DNA from 2 places in the Halomonas sp. LS-001 genome. Region 2 is predicted to be linked to the other one. Evidence: predicted binding sites of a transcription regulator. Region 2 holds the regulator's gene; the other holds the start of a gene.
The links. Region 2 encodes LexA, which represses DNA repair genes until DNA is damaged. Its sites were predicted from a motif close to TACTGTNTANNTANACAGTA; they were not measured.
Positions count from the first base shown of each region.

Region 1 (3,952 bases), 640 kb from region 2:
TGCCTTTGATCGCGATAACCTCAATGGTGAGATTGTTGTTCGTCAGGCACGCGAAGGCGAGCGGCTCGTGTTGCTGGATGGCCAGGACGTGGAACTACGGCCGGAAACCCTGCTGATTACTGATCATGACGGCCCGTTGGCACTGGCGGGTGTGATGGGAGGCGAAAAATCCGGGATTAATTCGGCGACGCACACTATTTTCCTGGAGTCGGCATTCTTTACGCCATTGGCCATTGCCGGGCAGGCGCGCTCTTATGGGCTGCACACTGATGCTTCTCATCGCTTTGAGCGAGGCGTTGATCCTGCACTGACGCGTACGGCTGTTGAGCGTGCAACGCAGTTGCTGTTAGACATCTGCGGTGGTGAGGCTGGCCCGATCAACGACGTCAGCGATGAATCTGCGTTGCCGCAGCCACGCGAAATCGTTTTCCGCGAAAAACGTCTGCAGGACGCGTTGAGCAAGCAGCTACCGCGTGAAGAGGTGAGTGATATCCTCACACGGCTTGGCATGCAAATCAGTGACACTGACCAGGGCTGGCATGTCTGCGTACCTAGCTGGCGGTTTGATATCGCTATCGAAGAAGATCTGATCGAAGAAGTGGCGCGTATCCATGGCTATAACAATTTGCCTGTGCGGCGCCCAGCGGCACGCCTGGCGCTCAAGCCAGCGCAGGAATCGCGTGTTTCCCAGGCCAGTTTACGTCACCAAATGGTAGCGCGTGGCTATCAGGAAGCGGTGACCTACAGCTTTGTGGCACCTGACTTACAGGCTGCGCTTTTGCCGCAAGCGGTGTCTCCAGAGTTGGCAAATCCCATTTCCGCAGATTTGTCCGTCATGCGCGCGAGCCTGTTTCCTGGTCTGGTGCGTGCATTGATGCATAACCTTAACCGTCAGCAAACCCGTGTGCGTCTGTTTGAAACGGGGCTGGTGTTTAACGGCCCGCTTGACGAACTTCACCAGACGCCGATGCTGGGGGCGGTAGTGTGTGGGTCGCGGTACCCGGAAGGCTGGACGGGAGGGAAGGAAAGCACGGATTTTTATGACCTGAAAGGTGACCTGGAAAGTCTTATTGACCTGGGCGGACAGCCTGAGTCATGGCGCTTTGAGGCAGCCGATCATCCGTCGCTGCATCCTGGTCAATGCGCGCGCATTCTGCATAATGACCAGCCCGCTGGCTGGATAGGGACACTACACCCGGAAGTGCGCGCCAAGCTTGGCTTGAAGGTCGATGCCTTATTATTTGAAGTGCGCCTTGATGCATTAAGCCAGGGGTCGATACCTGCTTTTGAGCCTCTGTCACGTCAGCCGGAAGTGCGCCGAGATCTTGCCTTTATTGTGAATGAAGACGTGCCGGTCCAGACTCTGCTGGATATGGCAAAAACGCATGCCGGTGAGCACCTCAAGCAGCTACGTTTGTTTGATGTTTATGCGGGTAAAGGGGTAGAAGAAGGCCACAAGAGTATTGCGTTAGGCTTGACCTGGCAGCATCCTTCGCGCACTCTAAATGATGATGAAATCAATCAGTTGGTTGACGTCATCGTTTTGCAGGCGCGTGAGCAATACAGCGCGGCATTGCGCAGTTAATCATGACGCGTCATCCTGCTGTGCTGAGACCAGACACTGGGCTAAGCGCTGGTGACAAGGAGATATCCATGGGTGCGTTGACAAAAGCAGAACTCGCAGAGCATTTGCATACCGAGCTTTCACTTTCCAAGCGCGAGGCGAAAGCAATGGTAGAGGCTTTTTTCGAAGAAATTCGAGCCTGCTTGCGTGAAAATGAGCAAGTAAAACTCTCCGGTTTTGGAAATTTTGATTTGCGTGACAAGCGTGAGCGCCCTGGTAGAAACCCTAAAACCGGCGAAGAAATACCTATTTCTGCTCGTCGAGTCGTGACGTTTCGCCCCGGACAGAAGCTCAAGCAGCAGGTTGAAACCTACCGTGGTGAATAGGCGCTCAGGCATATGAGTGCTGGGAGCCTGGTTAGGTAATCCCACTATTTATCATTGAAAAGGGTGCCATTGACGGCGCCCTTTTTTTATAGGCTGGCGATGGTTGCGCTGTTGTTGTGTGATGGTACTATGCACTGATGCTGTTTTTATATACAGTGTATGTATGCAATTTTTGTTATACAGCTCATTACACAGGTCACGCGTGATGTCGTTAACCATTTCTGTTCTGGGGCGAGCGGATCCGTCTGCCTTGCCGTTAGCCTTGCCACTCTTTTCCAGTGCGGTACGCGCCGGCTTCCCAAGCCCGGCGGATGATCATCTCGATACCGATCTGGACCTGCATCGTTATGTGGTCAAGCGTCCTGCTGCCACCTATTTTGTACGTGCTGAAGGCGACTCCATGGTCGGTGATGGTATCCATCACGGTGACCTGCTCGTCGTTGATCGCAGCCTGGCAGCGATGTCAGGCCGCATTATCGTTATCGCCGTTGATGGCGAGTTGACCGTCAAGCGTCTCGAATATATGGGGCAGCGTGCCTACTTGCATGCCAGCAACCCCGCTTACCAGCCGATACCCCTTGAAGGCCGTGAGTCTCATGTCTGGGGCGTGGTCACGCACGTATTGCACAGTCTGCCTGGTGCATCATCGCCATGATGGCGTTGGTGGACTGCAACAACTTCTACGTCTCCTGTGAACGGGTATTCAATCCGTCGCTGGAAGGGCGTCCTGTTGGTGTGCTTTCCAATAACGACGGCTGCATTGTGGCGCGCTCCAATGAGCTGAAGGCGTTGGGGGTGGCAATGGGTACGCCCATGCACGCCTTGCCTCCACCCATTCGCCGCCAAACGATACTGCTTTCCAGTAATTACGCGCTGTATGGTGATATGTCACGACGTGTCACCGATGTGCTCGGCGAATTCTCGCCCAATGTTGAGGTGTACTCGATTGATGAAAGTTTTGTGGGCTTTCAGGGCGAGGCGTCAGGCACATTAGAGACCCAAGGCCAGCAGTTACGTAAGACGGTGCGCCAATGGACAGGTGTGCCTGTGTCGGTAGGGCTTGCACCGACTCGGGTATTGGCGAAAGTGGCAAATCATATGGCCAAAAAGCATGCCACTTACCAGGCCAGTGGCGTTTGCTTGCTGACAGCGGATAGCGACATTACCCGCCTGCAGCTGCAGCAATTGCCGGTAACAGAACTATGGGGCGTTGCCTGGCGAACAGGTGAGCGTTTGAAACGTTTAGGGATCAAAACCGCCTGGCAGTTACGCGAAGCTGACCCCCGGCAAATACGCCAGCATTTTTCCGTTATTCAGGAGCGCATTGTTTGGGAGTTACGCGGCCAGCCAGCGATCCCATTGGATGATATGCAGATGCCCAAGCAACAGATCATGGTATCGCGCAGTTTTGGGCGGCTGACCAACGACTTTCGTGATTTGCATGAGGCGTTGCGGCATCACACCGCGCGAGCCGGAGAAAAACTGCGCCTGCAACAAAGTGTCACCAGTGCGGTGCTGGTGTTTATACGTACTAACCCATTTCGCGTGGAGTTGCCCCAGCTGCGCTGCCAGGTCGTAGTGCCGTTACATCGACCAACCGATGACAGTCGTGAGCTGATTGGCGCAGCCATCCAGGGTCTCAGGCAATTATGGCGAACCGGTTTTCAATACCATAAAGTGGGGGTGATGTTGTTGGATATTGCGCCTCGTGAGAACCGGCAACTCAGGCTGACGGAGTCAGCGCAAACGACGGCAGACGCCAGGCGCCGTGAACGGTTGATGGCGACAATGGATAAGCTTAACCGCGAGCTCGGAAAAGGCACCATACAGCTTGGCTTGCCGCGTCAGCACAACGCCTGGATGCTACGTTGTGCGCATCGTACCCCGCGTTACACTACGCACTGGAATGAATTGTTGCGTATAAGGGGGTGATGAATCATCCGTCACCCGACAGATATATTCTAAACAGACAGGAACGTCTCTATGTGGCAAAAAATGATCA
Region 1 is NZ_CM129816.1:2,224,474-2,228,425, reverse strand. Features, by position in the region: gene pheT (phenylalanine--tRNA ligase subunit beta) at 1-1,585, shown strand, start outside; gene ACU6TU_RS10080 (integration host factor subunit alpha) at 1,654-1,950, shown strand; gene ACU6TU_RS10075 (LexA family protein) at 2,156-2,605, shown strand; gene ACU6TU_RS10070 (Y-family DNA polymerase) at 2,602-3,882, shown strand; gene ACU6TU_RS10065 (hypothetical protein) at 3,934-3,952, shown strand, end outside.
Region 1: the regulator LexA is predicted to act here: its motif matches at 2,089-2,108, upstream of ACU6TU_RS10075 (LexA family protein).

Region 2 (3,952 bases):
ATGTCCTGACGAATCATCATGCCGCAATCTACCGCGATCCAATGGTCCTCGTAACCGTATAGAGTGAAGTTCATACCGACTTCACCGCATCCTCCTAGTGGTAGTAGCTTCAGAGGAGGACGACGACGGGGACGAATGTGTACGCGCGGTGGATGCATCGTGAGTGAAAAGCCTTGAAAGTAAGACCTTTACTATACGGGATTGAAGGGGGCTGCCACAATCATCGTCGCGATCTGACGCAATTTCTGATCGTGATCAGAGAGAATACATCCGTTACACTTAATGTCTTCCATTTGGCATATTCAGCGGAAACGCGATTCCCGATATTTTGATGTGTTGCTATCGTTACGCTGCTGTTGTCAGGCTAGAATTACTTCAAGAGTCCTTTTTATGTCCCGATACTATCGTTTAGTGGTTTCCTGCCCCGACCAGGTGGGCATTGTGGCGCGTGTGGCCAATTTTATCGCTCAGCAGGGGGGCTCAATTACGGAAGCGAGTCAGCACTCGGACCTTGAGACGGGTCGATTTTTCATGCGTTATGAAATTCTCGCTGATTCGCTGGCGATTGGGCTGGAGGCGTTTCGTGAAGCGTTTCGCCCCGTTGCGGATGATTTCAAAATGCAGTGGGCGCTGACCGATACCGCGCAACGCCCTAAAGTCGTACTCATGGTCTCCAAGGAGTCACATTGCCTGGTAGACCTGCTTTATCGTTGGCAGGCAGGGGAGCTTGCGTGTGAAATCGTTGGGGTGCTATCCAATCATGATGATTTACGCTCACTCACAGAGTGGTACGGCATTCCCTATCATCACATTCCCGTTGATCCTGACGACAAACAGCCCGCATTCGCTGCTGTTGAGTCACATATAGAAGCCTTGCAGGCAGACTGTGTGGTACTGGCCCGTTACATGCAGATTCTGCCGCCTGCCTTATGCCAGCGTTACCGTGGCCGGGTGATTAATATTCATCATAGCTTTCTGCCTTCCTTTGCCGGGGCAAAGCCTTACCATCAGGCCTATGAAAGAGGCGTCAAGCTGACCGGGGCGACCTGTCATTATGTGACCGAAGAACTCGATGCTGGCCCTATTATTGAGCAGGATATTCATCGTGTAACGCATTGTCATACGCCGACAGATCTGGTCCGCTTCGGGCGTGATGTTGAAAAGTCGGTACTTGCTCGCGGGGTTCGCTGGCACCTTGAAGACCGTGTGATTATTCATGGTAACAAGACGGTGGTGTTCAGCTAACGTTGAGGATCACAGAGCGTGGTTTAATATCATAGTGCGTGGTTTCATATCATAGTGCGTGATTTTATCGATACCATTGAGGTGGCTTTATGTCCTTTGCTGAAAGCGTCCTGGCACCCTGGGCGCTAGTGCTTTCTGCAGTGATGTCCTCGGCGATGCTGATATGGGTTGTCATGTTAAAGCCCTGGAAGCCTTTGATGAATGACACAGCACTGCAGCACCGCTGGCTGGCGGCGACACTGGCCGTTGTGCTGATGTGGCAGCTGCGTGCACAAGCCGTGGATTGGTTAACACTGCATCTGGTGTTTACCGTACTGATGACAATTGTGTTCAAAGCACCACTGGCGCTTTTAAGCAATCTCATGATCAATGTGGCAATGGTCGTGATTGGACGCAATGAGTGGCCATTACTAGGCGCAAATGTGCTTGTCACAGGTATTGTGCCTGCACTGACGACGGTGTTGATATGGCGTTTTGTAGACCGCAGACTTCCTGATAACCTGATGGTTTTTCTGTTTGCTTGCGGATTTTTCGGCTCTGCGTTGGCAACGCTGGCAGGAGGGCTGGTAGCCGTTGGGATGATCGTTGTGGCGGGAACTGAACCAGAAGCGGTTTATCTGGCTCAGGAGTATGCGCGTTTTCTGCCGTTGCTGATGCCGTCAGAAGCATTTATTACCGGTATGCTACTGAGTGTTCTGTTGGTCTATCACCCTGATTGGGTGGCCACCTTTAATGACCACCGATACATCGACATGCAGTAAGCAGAATGGATGATGAGAGCAGGTCAGGTGATGTTTAACCAAGTGCCTGACCGTTACCGCCACGAATAACGCCCACTCCCACGCCTTCGATTTCGAGAGGCTGTGAACGTAAGTCAACGCTGATGGGAGAGAAATCTTCATTTTCTGCCAGAAGCTGTACCAGGTGCCCGTCACGTTTAAAACGTTTCACGGTGACTTCATCCTCCAGCCGGGCCACGACAATCTGCCCATCGCGTACATGCTCTGTGCGGTGAACCGCCAGCAGGTCACCTTCCAGAATGCCAGCATCTTTCATGGATAGGCCGCGTACTCGCAGGAGGTAGTCAGCTTTTGGCGTAAAGTATTCGGCGGGCAGAGGGCAGTAACGATCAATGTGCTCAGCGGCCAGAATCGGGCTGCCAGCGGCAACTTCCCCAATGATGGGTAAGCCGGATGACATGTTTTCTACCGGTGAGGTTTCCGGTGTCGCTGTTGTTATATCGACACCTTCCTGAGCGGGCAGGCGGATGCCCCGGGAAGTATTACGGATAATGCGAATGACTTTCTTACGCTCAAGTGCCCGAAGATGCTCTTCCGCTGCATTCGGCGAGCGAAATCCCAGCGCTTTGGCAATCTCAGCGCGAGTCGGCGGATAGCCGTATTCACCCATGGTCTTAACGATAAAGTCGTAAACATTTTGCTGACGTGCTGTTAAAGGCCGAGACATAATACGCTCCCACCTGATCTTGTTGGTTAATGAAATAAAAAACAGACAAATGCTGGCAGCGTGATTACGACAGGTGTCTGAGACGGATGTGTCATGCGTTAACCAGCATTTATGAATAAAAAAATTTAATAAAGCATGTGTTTAAGTATACAGTATGTGTCTCTATCCAGTACAGGCTGAACGTTAAATTTTGTGTAGTGATACCAAGCATTTGCGTGTTGGCAAGTCAATAAGCCATGCGGTGGCATAAAATGTTTGTAAGTATTTGTGTAACAAACGTTGAGCACCTTTGACCCATGACGTAATATCAGGCGTTGTTTTAAACATCTGTTCTCTGGAGCGTCCATGGCTCAGCCTGACACAGTGACACGCATTCTCGACACCGCTGAAGTACTATTTGCAGAGCGGGGCTTTGCGGAAACGTCGCTGCGCAATATCACCAGTAAAGCCAAAGTTAATCTGGCAGCGGTCAATTACCATTTTGGCTCTAAGAAAGCGCTGATTCAGTCAGTGTTTTCCCGTTATCTCGATCCTTTCAGCGAACGTTTTCATAGCGCTCTGGATGAACTTGAAGTGCAATACAAAGGCCAGGTGATTCCTCTTGAAGTGTTATTGGAAACCATGGCTGAAACGGTATTGTCGGTTCCTGCTGAACGCAACAGTCTCAAGGTGTTCATGCGCCTTCTGGGCCTGGCTTACAGTCAGGCCCAAGGGCATCTGCGTCATTTTATCCAGGCGCAATATGGCGATGTCTTTACGCGCTTTACGGAGCTGATTCGTCAAGCAACTCCCGATCTGCCTGATGCGGAGCGCTTCTGGCGATTGCACTTTATGCTGGGCACGGTGACGTTTACTTTTTCGGGTCTGGATGCACTGAAAGATATCGCTCAGAAAGATTATCAGGAGCATATTTCCGTGCGCGACCTGGTGCGTCGTTTGCGCCCGGTCGTGGTGGCTGGCATGAATGCACCCTTGCCTGAAAGGCTCGAAAAGAATGACCAGAAGGATGAACAGGGTAAGGATGGACAGAGCAAGGGGTCTCATGTACACGCCGTCGTTAGCTGATCTTCCGCCTGACACGGGGCACTGGGTTGAAATTGATATTCAACAGCAAACGTTGACGTTGTGGCAGGGGCGCGAAGCGGGCTTTTCTTGTCTGGTGTCAACCGGTAAAGCCGGGGCAGGTCAGCAGGAGGGAAGTGGCAAAACGCCATTAGGCTGGCATTACGTTCGTGCGGCC
Region 2 is NZ_CM129816.1:1,587,858-1,591,809, forward strand. Features, by position in the region: gene ACU6TU_RS07120 (ribonuclease J) at 1-74, opposite strand, end outside; gene purU (formyltetrahydrofolate deformylase) at 391-1,245, shown strand; gene ACU6TU_RS07130 (energy-coupling factor ABC transporter permease) at 1,335-2,006, shown strand; gene lexA (transcriptional repressor LexA) at 2,041-2,712, opposite strand; gene ACU6TU_RS07140 (TetR/AcrR family transcriptional regulator) at 3,058-3,777, shown strand; gene ACU6TU_RS07145 (L,D-transpeptidase family protein) at 3,755-3,952, shown strand, end outside.